DNA from 2 places in the Modestobacter sp. VKM Ac-2983 genome. Region 1 is predicted to be linked to the other one. Evidence: riboswitches for the same ligand, from Rfam matches in the RefSeq annotation. Region 1 holds a riboswitch; the other holds the start of a gene.
The links. Region 1 has a riboswitch for thiamine pyrophosphate ahead of O2W18_RS18030 (purine-cytosine permease family protein). Riboswitches for the same ligand answer to the same signal wherever they lie in the genome.
Positions count from the first base shown of each region.

Region 2: it holds a riboswitch for thiamine pyrophosphate, as region 1 does, so the genes downstream of both, thiM (hydroxyethylthiazole kinase) here and O2W18_RS18030 (purine-cytosine permease family protein) in region 1, are expected to answer to the same signal.

Region 1 covers NZ_JAPVBK010000004.1:174,157-185,193, forward strand. The annotation lists gene O2W18_RS17990 (hypothetical protein) at 1-455, opposite strand, end outside; gene O2W18_RS17995 (SpoIIE family protein phosphatase) at 629-3,103, shown strand; gene O2W18_RS18000 (ATP-binding protein) at 3,110-3,550, opposite strand; gene O2W18_RS18005 (thiamine phosphate synthase) at 3,693-4,271, opposite strand; gene O2W18_RS18010 (thiazole synthase) at 4,268-5,095, opposite strand; gene thiS (sulfur carrier protein ThiS) at 5,097-5,303, opposite strand; gene thiO (glycine oxidase ThiO) at 5,300-6,412, opposite strand; gene thiE (thiamine phosphate synthase) at 6,409-7,035, opposite strand; gene O2W18_RS18030 (purine-cytosine permease family protein) at 7,032-8,375, opposite strand; TPP riboswitch at 8,366-8,476, opposite strand; gene O2W18_RS18035 (TenA family transcriptional regulator) at 8,522-9,118, shown strand; gene O2W18_RS18040 (TenA family protein) at 9,115-9,744, shown strand; gene O2W18_RS18045 (ABC transporter ATP-binding protein) at 9,744-10,421, shown strand; gene O2W18_RS18050 (DUF6297 family protein) at 10,422-11,037, shown strand, end outside.
Region 2 covers NZ_JAPVBK010000004.1:38,686-49,722, forward strand. The annotation lists gene O2W18_RS17355 (VOC family protein) at 39-452, opposite strand; gene O2W18_RS17360 (helix-turn-helix domain-containing protein) at 457-1,302, opposite strand; gene O2W18_RS17365 (SpoIIE family protein phosphatase) at 1,431-3,236, shown strand; gene bluB (5,6-dimethylbenzimidazole synthase) at 3,233-4,963, opposite strand; gene O2W18_RS17375 (alpha/beta fold hydrolase) at 4,960-5,802, opposite strand; gene O2W18_RS17380 (helicase) at 5,892-7,658, shown strand; gene O2W18_RS17385 (GNAT family N-acetyltransferase) at 7,655-8,101, opposite strand; TPP riboswitch at 8,296-8,390, shown strand; gene thiM (hydroxyethylthiazole kinase) at 8,384-9,178, shown strand; gene thiE (thiamine phosphate synthase) at 9,175-9,840, shown strand; gene thiD (bifunctional hydroxymethylpyrimidine kinase/phosphomethylpyrimidine kinase) at 9,837-10,655, shown strand; gene O2W18_RS17405 (tetratricopeptide repeat protein) at 10,657-11,037, opposite strand, start outside.

The sequences.
Region 1 (11,037 bases):
GGGTCGCCGCCACCGATGATCAGCACGAAGAGCGCCGAGGTCGGCACCCAGCTGCCGGAGCCGCCCAGCCGCTGCCAGCCGGCGAGCAGCACCCCGATGGTCACCACGATGGCGACGCGGGCCACGACCGGGACGGGCAGCGCGTCGGCGGCCAGTGCCACCGCCGCCCCGATCGCGATCGCGGAGACCGACTGCGCGGCCGACCGGGCCGAGCCGGCCAGGGTGGTGGAGATGGCGATCACCGCGCCGAACGGCGCGTAGTAGGGGTACTCCTGCGCCGGGCCCGGCAGCAGGCGGGCGAGCGCCCAGGCGATCGTCGCCGCGATCGCGGCCCGCAGGGCCAGGCCGATCTGCGGGTGCCGGGCCCAGCTGCGGTGGAGGGCACCGGCCCAGGAACGTGGGTGCAACGAGCGTGGACGGCCGACCTGCTGCCGGGGGCGGGCGGTTCCGTCCATCCGGTCATCGTCCCCCGTGGGCAGCGGCGGCGCCCGGGATGGCCCTGTGCACCGCGCCGGTGCCACGAGGCATGATCAGTTCCGGTACGCAGCGGTGGAGACTCCCGCCGGCGGGCGTACGGAGCGGGGGCGGGTAGGCGATGTCGGTGCACCACCCCGATCCCGTGGCGCCGGTGGCCGGTCCCCTGCTGCAGCGGCTGACCGATCTGGCCGTCCGCTTGCTCGGGCCGGACGTCGCCCAGCTCTCGTTGGTCGGCGCGGTGCAGACGGCGGCCGTCGTCAGCGGTCCGGCTGCCGGCCCGGCGGGTGCCGCGCTGCCGCTGGCGGATTCGCTGTGCGCCGTGACCGTGCAGGCGGGGGAGCCCCTCGTCGTCCGGGACGCGGCGCACGACCCCCGGGTCGCCGGCCGGTCGCCGGCCGCCTCCGGTGCGGTCGGGGCCTACCTCGGGGTGCCGCTGGATGGCCTGGCAGCCGCCCTCTGCGTCTTCGGGGCTGCGCCACGGGACTGGACCGACCGGGACGTCGCCGTGCTGGAGCTGCTCGCCGAGTGCGCCTCGAGCGAGCTCCGGCTGGCCGGGGTCAGCGCGGAGTCGGAGGCCTCCGGGTGGCGGTGGGCGCTGGCGATCGACGCGGCCGAGCTCGGCAGCTTCGACTGGGACGCCGTCGCCGACCGGCTGATCTGGGACGACCGGCTGCTCGCCCTCTACGGCTGGGACCGCGCGGACTTCCCCGGCACGCTCGACGCCCTGATCGAGCGGCTGCACCCGCAAGACCGGGAGGGCGTCGTCGCGACCATCAACACCGCGCTGGCGACCGGGGACGGCTTCGACCAGGAGCACCGCGTCCAGCGGCCCGGTGGTGAGGTCCGCTGGGTGCGTGCCCGCGGCCGCGCCGTCCTGGACGACGCGGGGACGGCGGTCCGGATCGTCGGGGTCGCGCACGACTCCACCGAGCAGCGACGGGCGGAGGCGCAGGTCTCCCGGGTGCTGGAGTCGATGCCGGCGGCCTTCTTCTCCCTCGGCCGGGACTGGTCCTTCACCTACGTCAACGCCGAGGCCGAGCGGCTGCTGGGCAACGGCCGGGCGGAGCTGCTGGGCGGCGATCTCTGGGCGCTCTTCCCGGCCGCGGCGGGCAGTGACTTCGAGCGGCACTACCGGCACGCGATGGACAGCGGCGAGCCGGCGCTGTTCCAGGCGTGGTACCCGCCGCCGCTGGACAGCTGGTACGAGGTGCGGGCCTGGCCCAGTGACGAGGGGCTGTCGGTGTACTTCCTCGACGTCACCGAGCGTCACCGCGCCGAGGAGGCCACCCGCCGGGACGCCGAGCGCCTGGCGCTGGTCGCCCGGGTGTCGGACGTCCTCTCCGCCGCGCTCGTGGACCGCCGGGGGGCGCACGGTGCCCTGCAGGAACTGGTGCAGGCCGTCGTCCCCGACCTGGCCGACTGGGCGATCGTCAGCCTGGTCGAGGAGGACGGCCGGCTGCACGACGTGGCCAGCTGGCACCGGGACCCGGCCGCACGACCGGTCGCGGCCACGTACGCCCGGCTCCGGCTGGCGGCGCTCACCAGCACCGCCCCGATCGTCGACGCCCTGGCGACCGGCGAGATCACCGTCGTCCCGGACATGGCGGACGCCGTGGGGAACGGGCTGCCGGCGGGCGAGGTCCGGGAGGCCTACTGGGCACTGGACCCGGGGACCGCGGTGGCGCTCGCGCTGGTCGCCCGCGGACAGGTGCTCGGGGCGATGACCCTCTACCGCGACCGGGACCGGGCCCCGATGGACGCCCGGGAGCGCGAGCTGCTGCGGGAGGTCGCCGACCGGGTGGCGGTCGCGTTGGACGGTGCGGCGCTGCAGGAGCAGCAGCGACGGATGGCCGAGGAGCTGCAGCGCAGCCTGCTCACCGACCCCCCGGAGGCTGATCACTGCGAGATCGCCGTGCGGTACGTCCCCGCCGTCCAGGCCGCCCAGGTGGGTGGCGACTGGTACGACGCCTTCCTCCAGCCCGGCGGGGCGACGGTGGTGGCCATCGGGGACGTCGTCGGCCACGACACGGTCGCCGCCGCGGCGATGGGCCAGCTGCGCAGCCTGCTGCGCGGCATCGCCTACAGCGGCGGTGGCGGGCCGGCCGGGGTGCTCACGGACCTCGACCGCGCGATGGAGGGGCTGCAGGTGGGCGCGCTGGCCACCGCGGCCGTGGCTCGGCTGGAGCGGGAGCAGGTCGACCGGGACCGCGGGGAGACCCGGCTCCGCTGGTCCAGCGCCGGTCACCCGCCACTGCTGGTGCTCACCCCCGACCGGCGGGTGGAGGTGCTGGCCACGGAGCGGGCGGACCTCATGCTCGGGGTCGACCCGACCACCTCCCGGCGGGAGCAGGTGACCGTGCTGGCGCAGGGCTCCACCGTGCTGCTGTACACCGACGGCCTGGTCGAGGGCCCCGACCTGCCCCTGGACGACGGGGTCTCCCGGCTGGTCGGCCTGCTCACCGAGCTGGGGGAGCTGCCGCTGGAGGAGCTGCTGGACCAGATCGTCGTCCGGCTGCGCCCGCAGGGGTCCGAGGACGACGTCGCGCTGGTCGCCGTCCGGCTGCACCGGGACGACCGGCCGCGACCGGTCGAGGCCGGGCCGGAGGTGCTGCCGCCCGGGAGCTGAGCCGGCTCAGCGGCGGGGGAGCAGCGCCCAGACGCTCTTCTGGCCCTCGGTGACGTGCCAGCCGTGCGCGTCGGCCATCTCGGCGATCAGGTAGAGGCCGAGCCCGCCCTGGCTCGGGTCGCGCCCGACCGCCGGCTGCGGGGGGCGTTGGGCCGCGGAGTCGCGCACCTCGATCAACCAGGCGTGCGGCGTCCGCTGGACCCGGGCCCGCACGCCGCCACCCCCGTGCCGGAGGGCGTTCGAGGCCATCTCGTCGAAGGCGAGGACGACGGCCTCGTCGAGCTCGGTCGCCTCGCGGTCACCCCGGGACTCCGCGGCCAGCCCGCGGCGCAGCTGGGCGCGCACCCGTGGGAGCTCCGCCACGCTGCTCAGCGCCCAGTGCCAGCCGTCCTCGGCGGGCGGTGGAGGGGACGACGGCCACGCAAGGCTGGTGCGCTCGCCCGTCACCCGATCTCCTCGCTGTCTGGTCGCCTGTCTGCACGGCGAACCCCTGTCTTGTCTCGGCAGGGGCAGGTCTAATCATGAACCTGATGTGATGCCCACCTCACCGGTCGGGGGTGGGTCGCGCCAGTCGACCGGCGCGTCGCCCTCAGCCGGTGAGTGCGGCCAGATGATCCCGCACGGACGACGGGTCGCGCATCACCCCGCCCATCACCGCCACGCCCCAGGCGCCGGCGGCGAGGCAGCCGGCGACGTCGTCGGGGCCGATGCCGCCCAGCGCGTAGACCGGCGGCCCGTGCGGGACCAGCTCCGCCAGGCGGGTCAGCCCCAGCGCCGGGCCGTGGCCGGGCTTGGAGGCGGTCAGGAACACCGGGGAGAGGAAGGCGTGGTCGCAGCCCTCGGACCGGGCCCGGGCCAGTTCGGCGGCGGTGTGGCACGAGCGCCCGAGCCAGCCGGGGCGCGGCGTCGGCAGGGGGTCGGCCGCCGACAGGTGGACGGCGGCCCGTCCTCCGCTGCCGGCGGCGCCCGCCCACACCAGGACGCCGGCCACCGGGGCCAGCAGGGCCTGCAGCTCGGTGGCGAGGCGCGCCCGCTCGGCGAACGGGAGGTCCTTCTCCCGCAGCACCACCGCCCGGGCGCCGGCGTCGACGGCGGTGGCCACGGTGGCGGTCAGGCTGTCCCGGCACTGCGTGCGGTCGGTGAGCACGAGCAACCGGGGCAGGCTCACAGCTCGGGCAGCCCCTGCATCGACGTGGAGGCCTCGGCCAGCCAGCGGCGCGGGATCCGGCCGGCCCCGCGGGCCAGCCGGCCGCCCTCGACGGCCTGCCGCATCGCCAGCGCCATCTGCACCGGCTCCCGCGCCCGGGTCACCGCCGAGGCCAGCAGCACTGCGTCGCAGCCCAGCTCCATCGCCAGCGCGGCGTCCGAGGCGGTGCCGATGCCGGCGTCCAGCACCACCGGCACGCTCACCTCCTGCCGCAGCAGGGCGATGTTGTACGGGTTGCGGATGCCCAGCCCGCTGCCGATCGGTGCGCCCAGCGGCATGACCGCGGCGCAGCCGACGTCGGCCAGTCGCCGGCCCAGCACCGGGTCGTCGGTGGTGTAGGCGAGCACGGTGAAACCGTCGGCGACGAGCTGCTCGGCGGCGTCCATCAGCTCGACGGCGTCGGGCAGCAGCGTCCGGTCGTCGCCGATGACCTCCAGCTTGACCCAGTCGGTCCCGAAGGCCTCCCGGGACAGCTTCGCGGTCAGCACCGCCTCCCGCGCGGTCTGGCAGCCCGCCGTGTTGGGCAGCAGCCGCACCCCGCAGCGGTCGAGCACCTCCAGCATCGTGCTGCCCGCCGCCGCCTCGACCCGGCGCAGCGCCACGGTCACCAGCTGGGTGCCCGAGGCGCGGACCACCCGCTCCAGCACGTCCAGGCTGGGCAGGCCGCCGGTGCCCAGGATCAGCCGGGAGGTGAACGTCTCCCCGCCCAGGGTGAAGGGATCGGTGGCCTCCTCCTGCTCGAGTGCGGGAGCCAGTTCCTCGGTCAGTTCGCGGTCCTGCTGCATCTCAGCCTCCTGCGGTGGGGGCGAGCACCTCGAGGCGGTCGCCGGGGGAGAGCTCGGTCGTCGCCCAGCTGCTGCGCGGGACGACGTCGCCGTTGCGCGCGACCGCGACCCGGTCGTGCCCGCTGGTGCGCTGCTCGACGAGCGCGGCGACGGTCGTGCCGTCGGCCAGCTCGACCGGGCTGCCGTTGACGGTCAGCGAGATGGTCATCGGTGCGGGAACCTCTCGACGGTGAACGGGGCGGCCAGCTCAGGCAGCTCGCCGGTGTCCAGCAGCTCGGCGACGAGGTCGCCGGTGACCGGGGTGAGCAGGACGCCGTTTCGGTGGTGGCCGGTGGCGAGCACCAGCCCGGGCAGCCCGCTGGCCCCCAGCAGCGGGGCGTTGTCGGCGGTGCCGGGCCGCCAGCGGGCGAGGGTCTCGACCAGCTCCAGCTCGGTCACCCCGGGCACGACCTCGATCGCGTCGTGCAGCAGGTCGTGCACCCCGCCGGCGGTGACCGTGGCGTCGAAGCCGCGGTCCTCGGTCGTCGCCCCGACGATGAGTCCGTCCTCACCGTAGGGCACCAGGTAGACCTGCCGGCCACGGACGAGGGCCCGCACGGTGCCGGTCAGCAGCCCGGCCGCACCGGCCATCCGCAGGATCTGCCCCTTCACCGGTCGGACGGGCAGCGGCGGCACCCCGGGCAGGGTGTCGCTGTGCGCGCCCAGGGCGAGGACGACGGTGCCGGCGGCCAGTGCCGAGCCGTCGGTCAGCTGCAGCCCGGTGGCCCGCCCGCCGGCGACCTGCACGCCGGCCACCCGGTCCCGGACGAACCGGACCCCTGCCGCCTCGGCGGCCGCGGTCAGCGCCCGGTGCAGGGCCCGGCCGTCGACCGAGTGGTCGCCCTCGACGGCGAGCCCACCGCGCAGCCGCGGGGTCAGCGCGGGTTCCCGGCGGCGCGTCTCCCGCGGGGTCAGCCGCTCGACGGCCAGGCCCAGCTCCTGCTGGTAGCCGAGCAGCGCGTCGAGCGCCCGCACGTCGTCGGCGTCGAAGCCGACGACCAGGGTGCCGGCGGTGCGCAGCCCGACCGGCAGGCCGCTGGCCGCCTCGACCTCGGCGGCGAACGCCGGGTAGCGCTGCAGGGAGGCCAGGCACAGCCGGAGCAGTGCCTGCTCGCCGTAGGCCGCCTCGGTGACCGGTGCCAGCATCCCGGCGGCGGCGGCCGAGGCGCCGGTGCCCGGGGCGTCGTCGACGACGGTGACCGACAGCCCGCGCTGCGCCGCCCGCCAGGCCACCGACAGCCCGATCAGCCCACCTCCGGCCACCGCCACGTCGATCACCGGGGTTCCTCCAGCGCCCGCAGCAGTTCCGCCGTCGCGGCACCGGGGTCGGGGGCGGCGGTGACGGCGCCGACCACCGCGACCCCGGTGGCGCCGGCGGCCAGCAGCTCCACGACCCGCGCGGCGGTGACCCCGCCGATGGCGATGACCGGGACCGGCACCGCGGTCGCCACGGCACCGACCCCGGCGACCCCGATCGGGGCGGGGAGCCCGGTCTTGGTGGTGGTGGCGAAGGCCGGGCCGACCCCCAGGTAGTCCGCGCCCTCGGCCACCAGCTGCCGGGCCTGCTGCGGGTCGCGGGCCGTGCCGCCGAGGAGGTGCCCCGGGCCGGCGACCCGCCGGGCGGCGGCGAGCGGGAGGTCACCGGCGCCCAGGTGCGTCCCGTCGGCGCCGACCGCCAGGGCCACGTCGACCCGGTCGTTGACCAGGACGGTGGTGCCGGCGGGCCGGCAGAGCTCCACCACCGCGTGGGCGAAGTCGTGCAGCACCCGGTCGCTGCAGCCCTTCGCCCGCACCTGCACCACCGGCGCCCCGGCGGCCACCGCGGCGGCGACCACGGCCAGCGCGCCCGGCCCGCCGTCGGCGTCGGTGAGCACGTGCAGCCGGCCCAGCCGGCGGGTCATGCCCGCTGCCGCTCGCGGCGGGCGCCGAGCAGTGCGATCACCGCGGTGAGGGACGCGGCGACGGCCAGGCTGATCAGCGAGGCCGACCAGCCGTTGGCCGGGTCGATGCCCAGGTCGGTCTGGCGGGCGGTCCACCAGGCGGTCCAGCCGGCGCCGACGCCGGAGAAGAAGGTCGGCAGGGTCAGCTGGTAGGCGACGAACCCGGCGAGCCAGGGCAGCAGGTAGGCCAGCCGGGCCGGTGCGGTGTCCGAGGTGTCCCAGCGGCCGGGGGCGCTCAGCGCGTAGGCGACCAGGAAGACGCCGATCAGCGGCACGAAGACCGCGCCGATCAGGAAGAGGAACGGCTCGTAGGCGACGATGTCGAAGCTCAGCGCGAGCAGTGTGGCGATGGTGCCGACGCACAGGGCGAGCAGCCGGCGGTCCAGCCGGGCCACCACGTTCTGCGCCGACACGGCGGTGGAGTAGACGTTGGCGAACGCCTCGTCGAGCTCGACCACGACGAGCACCAGCACGGCCAGGGCGCCCAGCTGCACGGCGAGCAACGCGTCGATGACGTCCAGCCCGGCGCTTCCGTAGGCCGCCAGCGCCAGGACGCCGAGGGTGAACATCGCGATGGTGGCCAGGCCGTAGCCCAGGGCGGTGCTGGTGCCGGCGACCCGGCCGCTGCGCACGTGCCGGGTGTAGTCGGCGGCGAGCGGGAACCAGGAGATCGGCAGGGCGATCACGATGTCGGTCGCCGTCCAGAACGACGCGGCGCCGCCGTCGTCCAGTGCTGCTCGCGGCTCGGACAGCACCTCGACGAAGAGGTAGACGATCGCGGCCAGCGCCGCCCACACCGCGTACCGGGACAGCACCTTGACCACGCCGAGGGGGCGCAGCGCCATCGCGGTGGCCAACACCCCGGCGACCAGCACGAACGGCCAGCGGGGCGCGTCCAGCACCCGGGACGCCGCCTCGGCGATGATCACGATCTCGAAGGTGGCCCAGCCGATGCACTGCACGAGGTTCAGCGCGGTGGGCAGGTAGGAGGCCCGCCGGCCGAGGAGGCCGCGCAGCAGCACCATCGCCGGCACCCCCTCGCGGGCGCCCGCTGCGGCGGCCAGCCCCAGCAGGGAGGCCCCGATCACCGCGCCGACGACGATCGCGCCGATCGTGACCGACAGCGGCCGTCCGGGCAGGACGACGTAGACGGCGGCCACCGGCAGCAGCAGGCTGATGCCCAGGTTGCCCCACAGGCCCGCGGACTCCCGGAAGCCCAGGGTGCGGGCCGCCGGCTCGGTGAGGGTGAGCGGTGCGTCCGCACCGGACGTGGTCGTGCCAACGGTTCCAGATGTGCTCATCACGGGCTCCCTACGCCGGCATTACCCGGTCAGGTTCCAGCGGTCGGCGGCGTGTCAGCCGCCCTCTCAGCCCGGTCATCCGAGCTCCCGCACATGGCTCGACGCCATGACGTGGCCACCCTAACCACTCTCGTAGAGTCCGCGCCGTGCCGGTCGCCGAGCTGCTTCGACGTCATCCCGAGATCTGGCGCGCGGCCACCGCGCACCGGTTCCTGACCGCGGTGCGCGACGGGTCCCTGCCCGCCGGCGCCTTCGACACCTGGCTGGTCCAGGACGCCCGCTTCGTCACCGACCTGCTGCGCTTCCAGGCCCGGCTGCTCGCCCGCGCGCCGCGGCCCGCCCAGGCGGTGCTCGCCGGCGGCCTGGTCGCGCTGGCCGAGGAGCTGGCCTGGTTCGAGGAGCAGGCGGCCGCCCGCGGCCTGGACCTCTCCGCGCCCGCGCTGCCGGCCACCGCGGCCTACGCGGAGCTGCTGGACCGGCTGGACGCCGCCGAGGTGCCGGTCGCGCTGACCGCGCTGTGGACCATCGAGCGCACGTACCTGGACGCCTGGACCACCGCGCTGCCCGGCGCGCCGGCCTACCGGGAGTTCGTCGAGCACTGGACCGTGCCGGGCTTCGCCGGCTACGTCGCCGGCCTGGAGACGGCGGCCGATGCGGTGGGCGGTGGTCAGGACGACGTCTTCGCCGAGGTCGTCGCCGCGGAGATCGCCTTCTGGGACATGGCCCTGGAGCGGGTGGCATGAGCCTGTCCGCCGACCTCTGGGCGGCCAACGCCGACCTCGCCGCCGTCGCGCTGGCGCACCCGTTCGTGCAGGGCATCGCCGACGGGAGCCTGCCGACGGAGCTGTTCGCCGGCTACGTGGCCCAGGACGCGTTCTTCCTGGAGTCCTTCGCCCGCGCCTACGCCCTCGGCGCCGCGCACAGCCCCGACCGGGCCGGATTGGACGTCTTCGCCGACCTGCTCGCCGGGGTCCGCGAGGAGCTGCGGCTGCACGAGGGGTACGCGGCCCGCTGGGGCATCGACCTGGCCGCGGTCGAGCCGCTGCCCGCCACGCTGGCCTACACCGAGTTCCTGCTCGCCACGGCGTCCCTGGGCGGGGCCGGGCTGACCTGCGCGGCGATGACGCCGTGCATGCGGCTGTACGCCCACCTCGGGCAGTCGCTGGCCGGCCGGTCGGCGAGCACCTACGCCGAGTGGGTCACCACCTACGCCGACCCGGGCCTGGAGGAGCTGACCGGCACGCTGGAACGGCTGCTGGACGGGACCGCTGCCGACACCCCCGCGGTGCGCCGCGCCTACCGCCGGGCCATGGAGCTGGAGGTCGGCTTCTTCGACGCCGCCTGGCGCGGTGGTGCGGGGCCCGGCTGATGGTCCTGCTGGCCGCCGAGGAGCTGTCGGTCGGCTACGGCGACGCGCCGGTGTGCGCGCCGGTGACGGTGTCGGTCGCACCCGGGACGGCGGTCGCGCTGGTCGGCCCCAACGGCGCGGGCAAGTCCACCGTGCTGCAGACGATGGTCGGGCTGCTGCCGCCGCTGGCCGGGACGGTGCGCTTCGCCGGCGACCCGGTCGACGAACGGGACGCCGGCTTCCGCCGCTGCGTCGCCGGGGTGCTGGACGACGACGCGTTCTTCCCGTCGCTGACCGGCGCGGAGCACCTGCTGCTGACCGCCCGCGCCCACGGGGTCGCCGACGCCGAGCAGGTCGTCGAGGCGGAGCTGGCCGCCTTCGGGCTGACCGACCGGGCCGGCGCGCTGCCCTCGGCGCTCTCCTCCGGGCAGCGCCGGCGGCTGGCGCTGGCCGGGGCGCTGGTCCGCCCGGCCGACCTGCTGGTGCTCGACGAGCCGGAACGCCGGCTGGACACCGCGATGCGCCGGGCGCTGGCCGACCGGCTCGCGGCGCTGGTGGACGCCGGTGGCGCGGTGCTGTTCGCCAGCCACGACCCGGCGTTCATCGGCACGCTCGCCGACCTGGCTCTGGTGGTCGGGGAGGACGCGTGCCCGGTGATCGCGCCCGAGGACGCCGTCGCGGCGCTGCAGGACGGCTGAGTGACGGCCACGGGGACCCGGCTGTCGGCGCGGCCGGCGGACGAGTGGAGCGGCACTGCCGTCCGTCGCTTCACCCACCGGGCGACGGCAGCCCGGGCCGACACCAGCTGGCTGACCCGGGTCGGGGACACGCTCTCCGCGCTCACCTCTGCGGGGGTCTTCGTGGCGCTCTGCGGGGGCACGGTGTCCAGCCTCCGGGAGCAGATCGCCGCCCGGCCGGCCGCGGATGCGGCGGTGCTCCCCGGCGCGCTGACCGCCGCGGTCGTCGCCCTCTCCCTCGCCGCGGGCCTGACCGCGCTGTTCGCCCGGCTGGGGCCGGTCAGCGCCACGCCGGCGGCCGTGGTGTGGTGGCTGCCGCTGCCCGCAGGGCGCCGCGGGTTGCTGCGTGGCGAGCTGCGCAGGTCGGTCGGCCTCGCCGTGGCGGCGGCGCTGACCGTCGGCGTCCCGGTGGTGCTGGCCTGGACCCGGACACCGGCCGGCGTCCTCGCCGGGCTGGCGGCCGGTGCGCTGCTGGCGGTGGTCGCCGTCGCGGTGCTCGTCGTCCGGCAGGCCGGTGGCGGGGGCCGCTGGGTGCCCGCGGTCGCCGGCGCGGTGACCGCGGTGGCCGTGGTCGGTC
Region 2 (11,037 bases), 140 kb from region 1:
CGACGGATGAGCCCGGCACCGGTCGTGGCGCGAAGGGCTCAGCTACGGCGGGGTTCGCCTCGGTAGCTCCCTACGCTCCACAGGTTGCCCTCCGGGTCCCGGACGGCGAACTCGCGCCCGCCGTAGTCGGTGTCCTGGAGTGGCCGGAAGACCTCGGCGCCGGCCGCGACCGCGCGGTGGAACAGCCCGTCGACGTCGTCGCTGACCAGGTAGCAGCCGGTGCTGCCCGGGGCGACCGTCCAGCCACCGTCGTCGCGCACCGAGCCGAGCATCACCCCGCCGCCGGGCGGCCAGTCCAGCTGGGCGTGCTGCACGACGTCGCCCTCGCCGTACACGGCGGTCTCCTCGAAGCCGAGGGCGTCGACCAGGAAGCGGATGACCGCCCGGGCGTCCCGGGCCCGGAAGGCGGGCCAGACGGTGGGCGGGGGAGCGGTGGTGGTGGTGTCGGTCATGGGCTCAGGGTGTCGACACCGGCGTCCGGCCGTCTTGGACGATTCCGAACTCCGCGGCCAGCCACCGGGTCGGCGGGAGGCCGCTGAACGCCCGCCAGTCGCGGGTCAGGTGCGCCTGGTCGGCGTAGCCGGTGGCGACGGCGAGCGCGGCCAGGTCGGGCGGGCCGCCGCCGGCCGCCCGGGCGGCCAACGCCCGCCGGGCCCGGTCGAACCGGACGACCCGGGCCGCCTCCTTCGGGGTCAGCCCCGTCTCGGCGCGGAACCGGGTGAGCAGGTGCCGCTCGGACCACCCCACCCGCGCGGCCACGTCGGCGACCCGCAGTCGCCCACCGGAGGCGAGGGTCAGCCGCCAGGCCTGGACGATCTCGGGGGCCGGCGCGCTGTCGGCCTGGAGCCGGCGGAGGAGGACGTGCTCCAGGGCCGCGAACCGGCCCGTCCAGTCCCGCGCGGACCGCACCCGGTCGACCAGCTCGGCGCCGTCGGTGCCGAGCACGTCGGTGACCGGGCAGTCGAGGGAGGCGAGCGCTCCCGCCGGCAGCCCGAGCAGCGCCCGCCCACCCAGGGGGCTCAGCGCCAGTTGGACGCCGGCCTGCCGCCCGGTCTGGGTGATCAGCGCCGGGCGGGTGTGCAACCCGCCCAGCAGCGCGTCGTAGCGGTCCGGTGCCTGCCGGGGATCGGGGTGGGCGGCGAGCACCAGCGGTTCGTCCAGGGTGACCACGAAGGTGAGGGACGGGGAGGGCAGCCCGCGGTGCACCCCGGACGCGGACCCGCCGTACCGGTAGCCCACCGCACCGGCGACGAAGGGGCGCAGCGCCGGGTGCAGGCGGGCGTGCACCCACTCGTCGGTCACCGGACCAGGATGGCCGTCCTGCACCGTCCCGTCATCGTCCTCGCGCGCGGGCCCCCGACCGTCGTGCGCGTCGTGTTCACTGCTGTTGTGCACCCTCCGATCCCGGCAGCTCCTCCGCGTCCTGCCCGGTGACCGGTCAGGAGATCGTCAACGCCCCCGCACGAGTGGCCGCCGTGCGCGCCACCGACCTGCTCGACGGTGCTGCCGAGGAGTCCTTCGACCGGCTGACCGCCCTCGCCCGGCGGCTGACCGGGGCGCCGCTGGCCCTCCTCACCGTCGTCGACGACGAGCGCGCCTACTGGCTGAGCCACCAGGGCATGGCCGCGGACAGCCCGGGTCAGACCACCGTCGAGGAGTCCTTCTGCCAGCACGTGCTGGACGGGAACCCGATGGTGCTGGTCGACGTGGCCGCCGACCAGCGGACCCGGGACATCACGTCGATCGGGGGCGTGGACGTCCGCGCCTGGGCCGGCTTCCCGGTGTACACCCCGGACGGGCAGGTGCTGGGCAGCTTCTGCGTGGTGGACACCGACGTCCACGAGTGGACCGCCGACGACGTCGAGCTGCTGGAGGACCTCGCGGCCATCGCCTCCCGCGAGGTCGCGCTCCGGGTGTCCACCGCCCAGGCCGAGCTGGCCCGCGCGGAGGCCCGGGCCGAGGCCGACCGCGCCGCCCTGCTGTCCCGCATCGGTGACCTGCTCACCTCCGGTCTGGAGCCGGGGGGCGTCTGGCAGGCGATCGCCCGGCTGGCCGTCCCGGCACTGGGCGACTTCGCCTACGTCTGCACCGTGGAGCGCGACGGCAGCCTCGCGCCGGTCGCCGTCCGGCACTCCGACCCCGCGCAGCTCGCCGTCCTGGAGGAGTGGGTCCACGGTGCCGGACGGCGGGTCGGGGAGGCGTCCGGGCCCGGTCGCGTGGCCGCCACCGGCCGGGTCGAGCTGATCGACGTGCCCTCCGGCGCGCCGCTCACCCCCGCCCAGGAGGACGCCGCTGCCCGACTGGGGGTGCGCAGCGCCCTGGTCGCGCCGCTGACCAGCCGCGGTGTGGTGATCGCGGTGCTGCTGGTCGCCCGAACCGGTGCAGCGGTGCCCTACACCGAGGTCGAGCAGGAACTGGTCACCGCGATGGCCGACCGCGCCGCACTGGTGGTGGAGAACGCCCTCGCCTACGCGTGGCAGCGGTCGGTGTCGGAGACGATGCAGCGCGCGCTGCTGCCACCGGTGCTGCCGCAGCCCGACCACCTGCAGCTGGCTGCCCGCTACCAGCCGGCCGGGGACGCCCAGCTGGTCGGCGGCGACTGGTACGACGCCTACCTGGACGCCCGTGGCGTCACCAGCCTGATCATCGGCGACGTCGCCGGCCACGACATCGAGGCGGCGGCCACGATGGGTCAACTGCGCACGATGCTGCGGATGGCCGGCCACGACGGCACCACGGCCTCCGGCGCCGTGCTGACCGCCGTGGACGCCGCCTGCGACACCCTCGGGCACGACGTGTTCGCCACCGTCCTGGTCGCCCAGATCGAGCCCGACCCGGGCGCCGACCGGGCCGTCCGCTGGTCCTCGGCGGGGCACCCCCCGCCGCTGCTGCTGCACGCCGACGGCCGGGTCGAGGTCCTCACCGACCCGGTCGGGCTGCCGCTGGGCGTGCTGCCCGACCGGTCCCGCCCCGAGCACCGCTGCGCGCTGCCGGCGGGCTCCACCCTGCTGCTCTACACCGACGGGCTCATCGAGAACGGCGCCGGCCCGGCCGGTGCCCGGGACCTCGACCAGGGCCTCGGGCGCCTGGTCGAGGTGCTCTCGGATGCCGCCGGCCTGGGGCTGGACCAGCTGTGCGACCGCGTGGTCCAGACGCTGCTGCCCGCCGCCGGTGCCGACGACGACGTCGCCCTCATCGCCATCCGGGTGGACGCCGCACCGGGCGAACCCCGCTAGGAGTCGACCCGGGCGGTCTCCCGGCGCAGCCGCAGCCCCTGCAGCAGCAGCCCGGCGGCGAGCACCGCGCCCACCCCCTCGCCGGCGCGCAGCCGGAGGTCCAGCAGCGGCTCGCAGCCGAGGGCCTGCAGCACGGCGTCGCAGCCGCGTTCCCGGCTGCGCTGGCCGGCCACCAGCGCCGACTGCGCCGCCGGCTCCAGCAGGACGGCGACCAGCGCGGCGACCGCGGTGGCGAAGCCGTCCAGGACGACGACCGCCCCGACCTCCGCCGCCCCCAGCACCATCCCGGCGAGCACGGCCAGCTCCGGGCCGCCCAGCTCGGCGAGCGCGGTCTGCGGGTCCAGGTCGGTGCCGGCCCGGTCCAGCGCCGCCGCGACGACGTCCCGCTTGCGCTCCACCATGACCGAATCCGCCCCGGACCCGAGCCCGGCGACCTCGGCTGGTTCCACGTGCAACAGTGCGGCGGCCAGCGCGGCGGCGACCGTGGTGTTGCCGACGCCGACCTCGCCCAGGGCGACCAGCCCCGCCCGGCCGTGCTCGGCGCCCAGCGCCCGGCCGGCCGCGAGCAGCGCCGCGGTGTCCGCCGCCGTCATCGCCGGTCCGCTCACCAGGTCCCCGCGGGCCCCGGCCGGCCGGGCAGCGACCGCGCCGGGCACCGCAGGGCCGGTGACGCCGGCGTCCACCACGACCAGGCCGAGCCCCACCGACCGGGCGGCGGTGGCGCCGAGGGCGACCCCGGCGACCGCGGCGGTGGCGACGTCCCGGGTGGTCGAGCCCGGATAGGCCGAGACGTGGTGCGCGGTGACCGGGTGGTCGGCGGCGGCGAGCAGCAGCACGCCCCCGGTCAGGTCCCCCCGGCCCAGCGCCACCGCCCGGGCGACCGCGCCGTCCAGCACGCCGAGCGACCCCGGTGGGGTGAGCAGCCGGTCGGCGTCGTCCCGGGCACCGACGACCTGCTCGGGCGCCGGGCTGCGCAGCCGGGACGGCGGCGGCGCGGGCGCAGCCTCCTCCGCCGGCCACCGGTCGGCCAGGACGACGTCGGACAACGGCTGCCGGCGCGACCAGGCGGCCCGCTCCAGGCCGGGGGACGGCGGACGCTCGTCGGGCCAGCCCAGGCACAGCCAGCCGAGGGTGACCACCCCGTCGGGCAGCCCGAGCAGGTCAGCGAGCTCCTCGGGCCGGAACAGCGTCACCCAGCCGACGCCCAGCCCTTCCGCCCGGGCGGCCAGCCACAGGTTCTGGACGGCGGTGGCGCAGCTCCACAGGTCGGCGTCGGGGAAGGTCGCCCGGCCGAGCACACCGGCCGCGGGCGCCCGCCGGTCGCAGCAGACGACGACGCCCAGCGGCGCCTCCCGCACACCGGCCAGCTGCAGGTCCAGCAGCCGGGCCGCGGCGTCCGGGTCGAGCTGGGCGGCCTGGCGCAGCCGCTCCCGGTCGGTGAGGACGGCGGCGGTGTCCCGGATGCCGGCGTCCCGGACGACGACGAACCGCCACGGCTGGCTGTGCCCCACCGACGGCGCCTGGTGCGCGGCGGTGAGCACCCGGGTGAGCACCTCGTCGGGCACCGGGTCCGGCCGGTACCGCCGGACGTCCCGGCGGGCCTCGACCGTCCGGTACAGCCCGGCCCGGTCGGCCGCCGGCAGGGCCCAGCCGGCGGGGTCGGCCGCACGCTCGGACGCCGCGGTGCCGTCGCCGATCAGCGGCACCGGCCGGGGCCAGGTGGTCATCCCTCGACCTGCGCGAGGAACCGGCGGACGGTCTCCAGGAACACCGCGGGCTGCTCGGAGTGGACCCAGTGCCCGGCGTTCTTCACCCGGACCAGCCGGGTCGTCGGGAACAGCTCGTCCATCCGCGGCCGGTCGCTGTCGAGGACGTAGGTGGAGTTGGCCCCGGCGATCCAGAGCACCGGCTCCTCGTAGGTGGCCCCCGGCGGCGGGTCGGGGAACCGGCGCAGCTCGCCCAGGTCGCGGGCGAGGGTCTCCAGGTTCAGCCGCCAGCGCCAGCCGTCGCCCTCCCCGACGCCGTCCCGGACCAGGCTCTGCAGCAGGAACGACCGGACCATCGTGCTGGGGACGGCGGCGCGCAGCGCCTGGTCGGCGTCCTCCCGGGTCTCCAGCCGGTCGAGGTCCATGCCCTGCATGGCGGTGATGAAGGCGGCGAACGGGGAGGCCTCCTCGTCGGGGTCCTCGGTGCGGCCGCCGGACTCGGGGTAGTCGGTCGGGGCGATGTCGACGACGACGAGGGCGCGGAGCAGCTCGGGCCGGCGCAGCGCCAGCTGCATCGCCACCTTGCCGCCCATCGAGTGCCCGACCAGCGTCACCGGCTCGCCCAGCTGGGCCAGCTCGGCGGCGACGAACTCGGCCATGTCGCCGTAGTCGACCCGGTCGGTCCACGGCGAGTGCCCGTGGTTGGGCAGGTCGAGCAGGGTGACCCGGTGCCCGTCGGCGGCCAGCGCCTTGGCGATCGTCGTCCAGTTGCGGCCCTGGCCGAACAGGCCGTGCACGAAGACCACGCGGGGCCCGGTGTCGCCGAGCGTGCGGGCCGACAGGCGGATGTCCTCGGTCATGCGCTGATCGCAGCACATGTCGCTGCGCCTGGCTGTCGGTGGGCGCCCGTAACGTCGAGGAACCGGTCGTCGACTCCCAGGAGAACCCCGTGCCCGGACGCCGACGGCGCCCCACCAGCTCGACCCGCAGCAGCACCGCCCACACGACGACGGCCACCCGGAAGGCCGCGCCGCGGAAGGCGGCCGCCCGCAAGGCCGCCCCGAAGGTGGGCGCCGAGCTGCCGGTCGCCGGGCCGGGGGAGCGGGTCTGGGTGCTCGCCGTGCCGTTCCGCGCCCCGGCGCCGGGGGCGAGCTGGCACGCCGGCCTGTCGGCGCACGTGTACGTGGGCGCCACGCTGCCCGCGGCGCTGGCGCCCTACGACCCGCCGCCGTACAGCCTGGAACGGTTCCTCGAGGACGAGCTCAACGCCGAGCCCCGCCCGGTGCCGGCGGGCCGCCCGATGTCGCCGCGGCCGGAGCAGGTCAGCGGGGCAGCGGTGATCGCCGCGCACGAGGCGGCCGGCGGGCGGATGTTCCTGCTCGGCGACGACCCGGGCGTGGGCAAGACCGGCACCGCCGTCCTCGCGGTCCAGCAGATCGCCACCCGGCGGCCGGTGCGCACCGTGCTCGTGGTCGCCGACCGGCCGGCCGCCATCACGGTGCCGCACTGGGCCCGCTCCATCGCGGCCTTCGGCGACAGCGACCTGCGCTGGTGCGTGACCACCTGGGACCGGCTGGGCAAGGTGGCCGGGCTGACCAAGGCCACCGGCACCCGGTTCGACGTCGTGATCGCCGACGAGGCGCACATGGTGCGGCACACCACGACCCAGCGGTGGAAGCACTGGAAGTCGGTCTCCGGCGCCGGCCGGGTCAAGGACGCGCCCTACGTGCTGCTGGCCACCGCGACCCCGGCACACACCCCGCTGGAGCTGCCCTACCTGGCGCCGCACTTCGCCGCCGTCCACGGGGAACCGCTGAAGGAGTGGGCCGACCTGCCCAGCCGGCTCGCCGCGCACGGGTTCCACGTGGAACGTGCCCGCTACGGCTGGAGTTGGACCGAGGACCCCGACGAGCGCCGGGCCGACCTGACCCGGCTGCGCAGCTGGCTGGCCGACACCGACCCGCCGGCCACGCTGCACCGCCCCGCCCCGTGGGGACCGGTGTCGGTCACCGGCACCCCGGTCGAGCTGACGCCGGCCGAGCGGGCGCAGTACGAGGCCGAGTGGTCGGTGTTCCGCGCGGAGATGCAGCTGGCCCGCCGGAAACGGGAGACCGCGCGCGGCCGGGCTGCGCTGCTGCGGTTCCGGCAGAAGGCCGGGCTGATCCGGGCGGCGGCGACGGTCGACTGGGTCAAGGCCCAGGTGGAGGCCGACCGGCAGGTCGCGGTGTCGGTGGAGTTCGTCGAGACCGCCGCCGACCCGATCCGCGAGGCCCTGCTGGACGGCGGCGTCGCCGTCGCCTCGATCTACGGCCGGGACCGGTTCGACGTGGAGGCCGAGCGGCTGCGCTTCCAGACCGGGGAGGCGCCGGTGTGCGTGTTCACCGTGACCGCCTCGATCAGCCTGCACGCCGGTGAGGTGCTGCCCGGCGGCCGCGCTGCGTCGACCACGCCGCGGGTCGGGCTGTTCCACCAGCCACGGTTCTCCGGGATCGCCGCCCGGCAGGTCACCGGCCGCACGCACCGCGACCACCAGGTCTCACCGTGGCGGGTCGCGTTCGCCCAGGACACCGTCGAGGAGGACGTGGCCCGGGTGATGGTCGAGCGGCTGGCGGTCACCGGCTCGACCGCCGGCGGCGACACCGCCGGGCTGCAGCAGATCGCCGAGCTGCTCGACGCCGACTGGCTGCCGGCGACCTCGCTCACCGGTTCCGACTAGCGCTGGGCGAGCCGCATCGGCAGGTGCGGGATGCCGTCCTCGACGTAGTCCGGCCCGGAGCGGCGGAACCCGAATCGCGCGTACCAGGACTCCAGGTACGCCTGCGCGCCGATGTCGATGCGCCGGCCCTCGCACAGCTCGATGCCCCGGGCGACGAGCTGGGCCGACAGGCCCCGACCCCGGGCGCCCTCCGCGGTGGCGACCCGGCCGATGGCCCGGTCCTCGCCGTTGTGCAGCACCCGGATGGTGGACAGCACGGTGCCGTCATCGGCCTCGTGCCAGAGGTGCACGGTGGTCGGCTCGGGGTCCCGGCCGTCCAGCTCGGGGTACGGGCAGGCCTGCTCCACGACGAAGACGTCGACCCGGAGCCGCAGGATCCCGTAGAGCTCGGCGGGGGTCAGCTCGGCGAAGGCGGCCTCGCGCAGGGCGGGTGCATCGGTCACCGGTGCATCGTCGCAAGCCGTCAGGACGCCGCCCGCCGCAGGTGATCGCAATGGGCCAGCTCCTCCACGTCCGGCACCGACAGCTTCCGCACCGCCACGACTGCACCATGACCCGACGCCAGGACCGGGGTAGGACAGAACCCGCAGCTCAGCGACCCGGCGGCGTTCCCTCGGGAAAGCCGGTGTTAGCGTCGATGGCTGACACGGGGTGTCCCACCTGGGGACTGAGAGCACACCCGTCGAACCTGCTCCAGTTGGTACTGGCGAAGGGATGTCACCGCGATGGACGTCATCGATCTGCGCACCGCCCGCACGGCGCTGCGCGACTCCGCACCCCTGGTGCACTGCCTGACCAACACGGTCGTGCAGACGATCACCGCCAATGCGCTGCTGGCGATCGGTGCGGCCCCGGCGATGGTCGACGACCCGGCCGAGGCCGGCGAGTTCGCCGCCGTCGCCTCCGCGGTCCTGGTCAACGTGGGCACGGTGCAGCAGCGCACCGCCGAGGCGATGCGGCTCGCCGCCCGCACCGCCACCGACGTCGGCACCCCGTGGGTGCTGGACCCGGTGGCCGTCGGCGGGCTGACCTTCCGCACCGAGCTCGCCGCCGACCTGGTCGACCTCCGCCCCACCGTGGTCCGCGGGAACGCCTCCGAGGTGCTCGCCCTGGCCGGCGCCGGCAAGGGCGGCCGCGGCGTGGAGAGCACCGACTCCCCGGAGGCCGCGCTCGAGGCGGCCGGGGACCTGGCCCGGCGGACCGGGGGCATCGTCGCCGTCAGCGGACCGGTCGACGTCGTCACCGACGGGGAGCGGGTCGTCCGGGTGGGCGGCGGGTCCCCGCTGCTCACCCGCACCACCGGCGCCGGCTGCGCCCTGGGCGGCATCGTCGCCGCCTACGTCGCGACCACGCGTGACCCGCTCACCGCCGTCGTCGCCGGCCACGCGCACGTCGCGCTGGCCGCCGAGGCCGCCGCCGGGCTCGCCGCCGGGCCGGGCACGTTCGCCGCGCTGTGGCTGGACGCGCTGGACGCGGTCGACGGCGACGCGCTCGCCCGCGCCGACGTCCGCACCTCATGAGGGCCGGCTTCGACCCGCGGCTCTACCTGGTCACCGACACGCTGCTCTGTGCGCCCCGGTCGGTGCCCGAGGTGGTCGCCGCAGCCGTGTCCGGTGGCGTGACCGCCGTCCAGGTGCGGGACAAGACCGCGGGCCGCCGCGACCTGCTGGCGCTCACCCGTGCGGTGCAGGAGGTGCTCCGGCCGACCCCGGAGGTGCGGCTGTTCGTGAACGACGCCGTCGACGTCGCCCTGCTCACCGGGGCCGACGGCGTGCACGTGGGCCAGGACGACCTGCCGCCCGCCGACGTCCGCGGGCTGCTGGGCCCGGACGCCCTGGTCGGCGTCTCCGTCGGCAGCGCCGCCGAGCTGGACGCCGTCCTGGCCCTCCGCGCCGGCACCGCGGACCTGGTGGGCCTGAGCCCGGTCTGGTCGACCCCGACCAAGCCGGACGCCGGCGCCGCCCTGGAGCTCGACGGCACCCGGGAGCTGGCCGCCCGCGCCCGCGCCGGTGGGCTGCTGTCGGTGGCCATCGGCGGGATCTCCGCCGCCACGGCGGCCGCCGTGGCCGGCACCGGGGTCGACGGCATCTGCGTGGTCTCCGACATCTGCGCCGCCGCCGACCCGGCGGCCGCCGCCCGGACGCTGCGCACCGCGCTGGCCGGGAAGCTGGTGGCCCGATGACCGCCGCCGTGGCCCTCACCGTGGCCGGGAGCGACCCCAGCGGCGGCGCTGGCATCCAGGCCGACCTCAAGACCTTCAGCGCCCTCGGCGTCTACGGCACCGCGGTGCTCACCGCGCTGACCGCGCAGAACACCCGCGGCGTCACCGGGGTGCACCTGGTGCCGGCCGGCTTCGTCGGCGAGCAGCTGGCCACGTTGCTGGACGACGTGACCGTGCACGCCACCAAACTCGGCATGCTGGGCACCGCCGACGTCGTGCGGACGGTCGCCGCGGCGCTGGCCGGCCGCCCGGGCGGGCCGGTGGTCTGCGACCCGGTGATGGTGGCGACCAGCGGCGATCGGCTGATCTCGGAGGAGGCGGTCGACGCCGTCCGCACCGACCTGCTGCCGGTGACCGACCTGCTCACCCCGAACGTGCCCGAGGCCGCGGCCCTGCTCGACGTGCCACCGGCGACGACGGTCGAGGAGCTGGCCCCGCAGGCCCGCGCGCTGCTGGAGCTCGGACCGGCGGCGGTGCTGCTCAAGGGCGGGCACCTCGGTGGGGAGGAGAGCGTCGACGTCCTGGCGACGGCGGCCGGGGTGCTGGAGACCCGGCGGCCGCGGGTGCGGACGTCGTCCACCCACGGCACCGGCTGCACGCTGTCCTCCGCGCTCGCCGCGCTCGCCGCCCGCGCACGGCAGGCGGGGAACGTGCTGGACTGGGCGCCGCTGGTCGACGAGGCCCGCGACTACCTGCAGGCCGCGCTCCAGGCCGGGGAGTCGCTCGGGGTCGGCTCGGGGCACGGGCCGGTGCACCACTTCGCGGGGCGCTGGTAGGTCAGCCCTCCTCGGCGAGGACCTCGCGCAGCAACCGGGCCGCCAGCTCGTCCCCGCCGGCGGCGGCGATGGAGAAGTGCTCGACGGCGGTGTCGACGTCGCCGGTCTCCAGCAACAGCACCCCCAGGTCGTGGTGAGCGTGCAGGTCACCGCCCTCGACACCGGCCCGGTAGGCGGCTTCGGCGGCGACGGCGTCGTCGAGCTCGTCCCGGTAGAGGTTGCCCAGCGGCAGCCAGCTCGCGAGCTCGCCGCGGGCCGCGCCCCGCTCCAGCACCACCCGGGCCTCCTCGACCCGGCCGGTGCAGCGCAGCAGGTCGGCCAGGGCGGTCCGGGTGTGCGGGTGGTGGTCGGCGCCGGCCCGCAGCTCGGGCTCCAGCGCGAG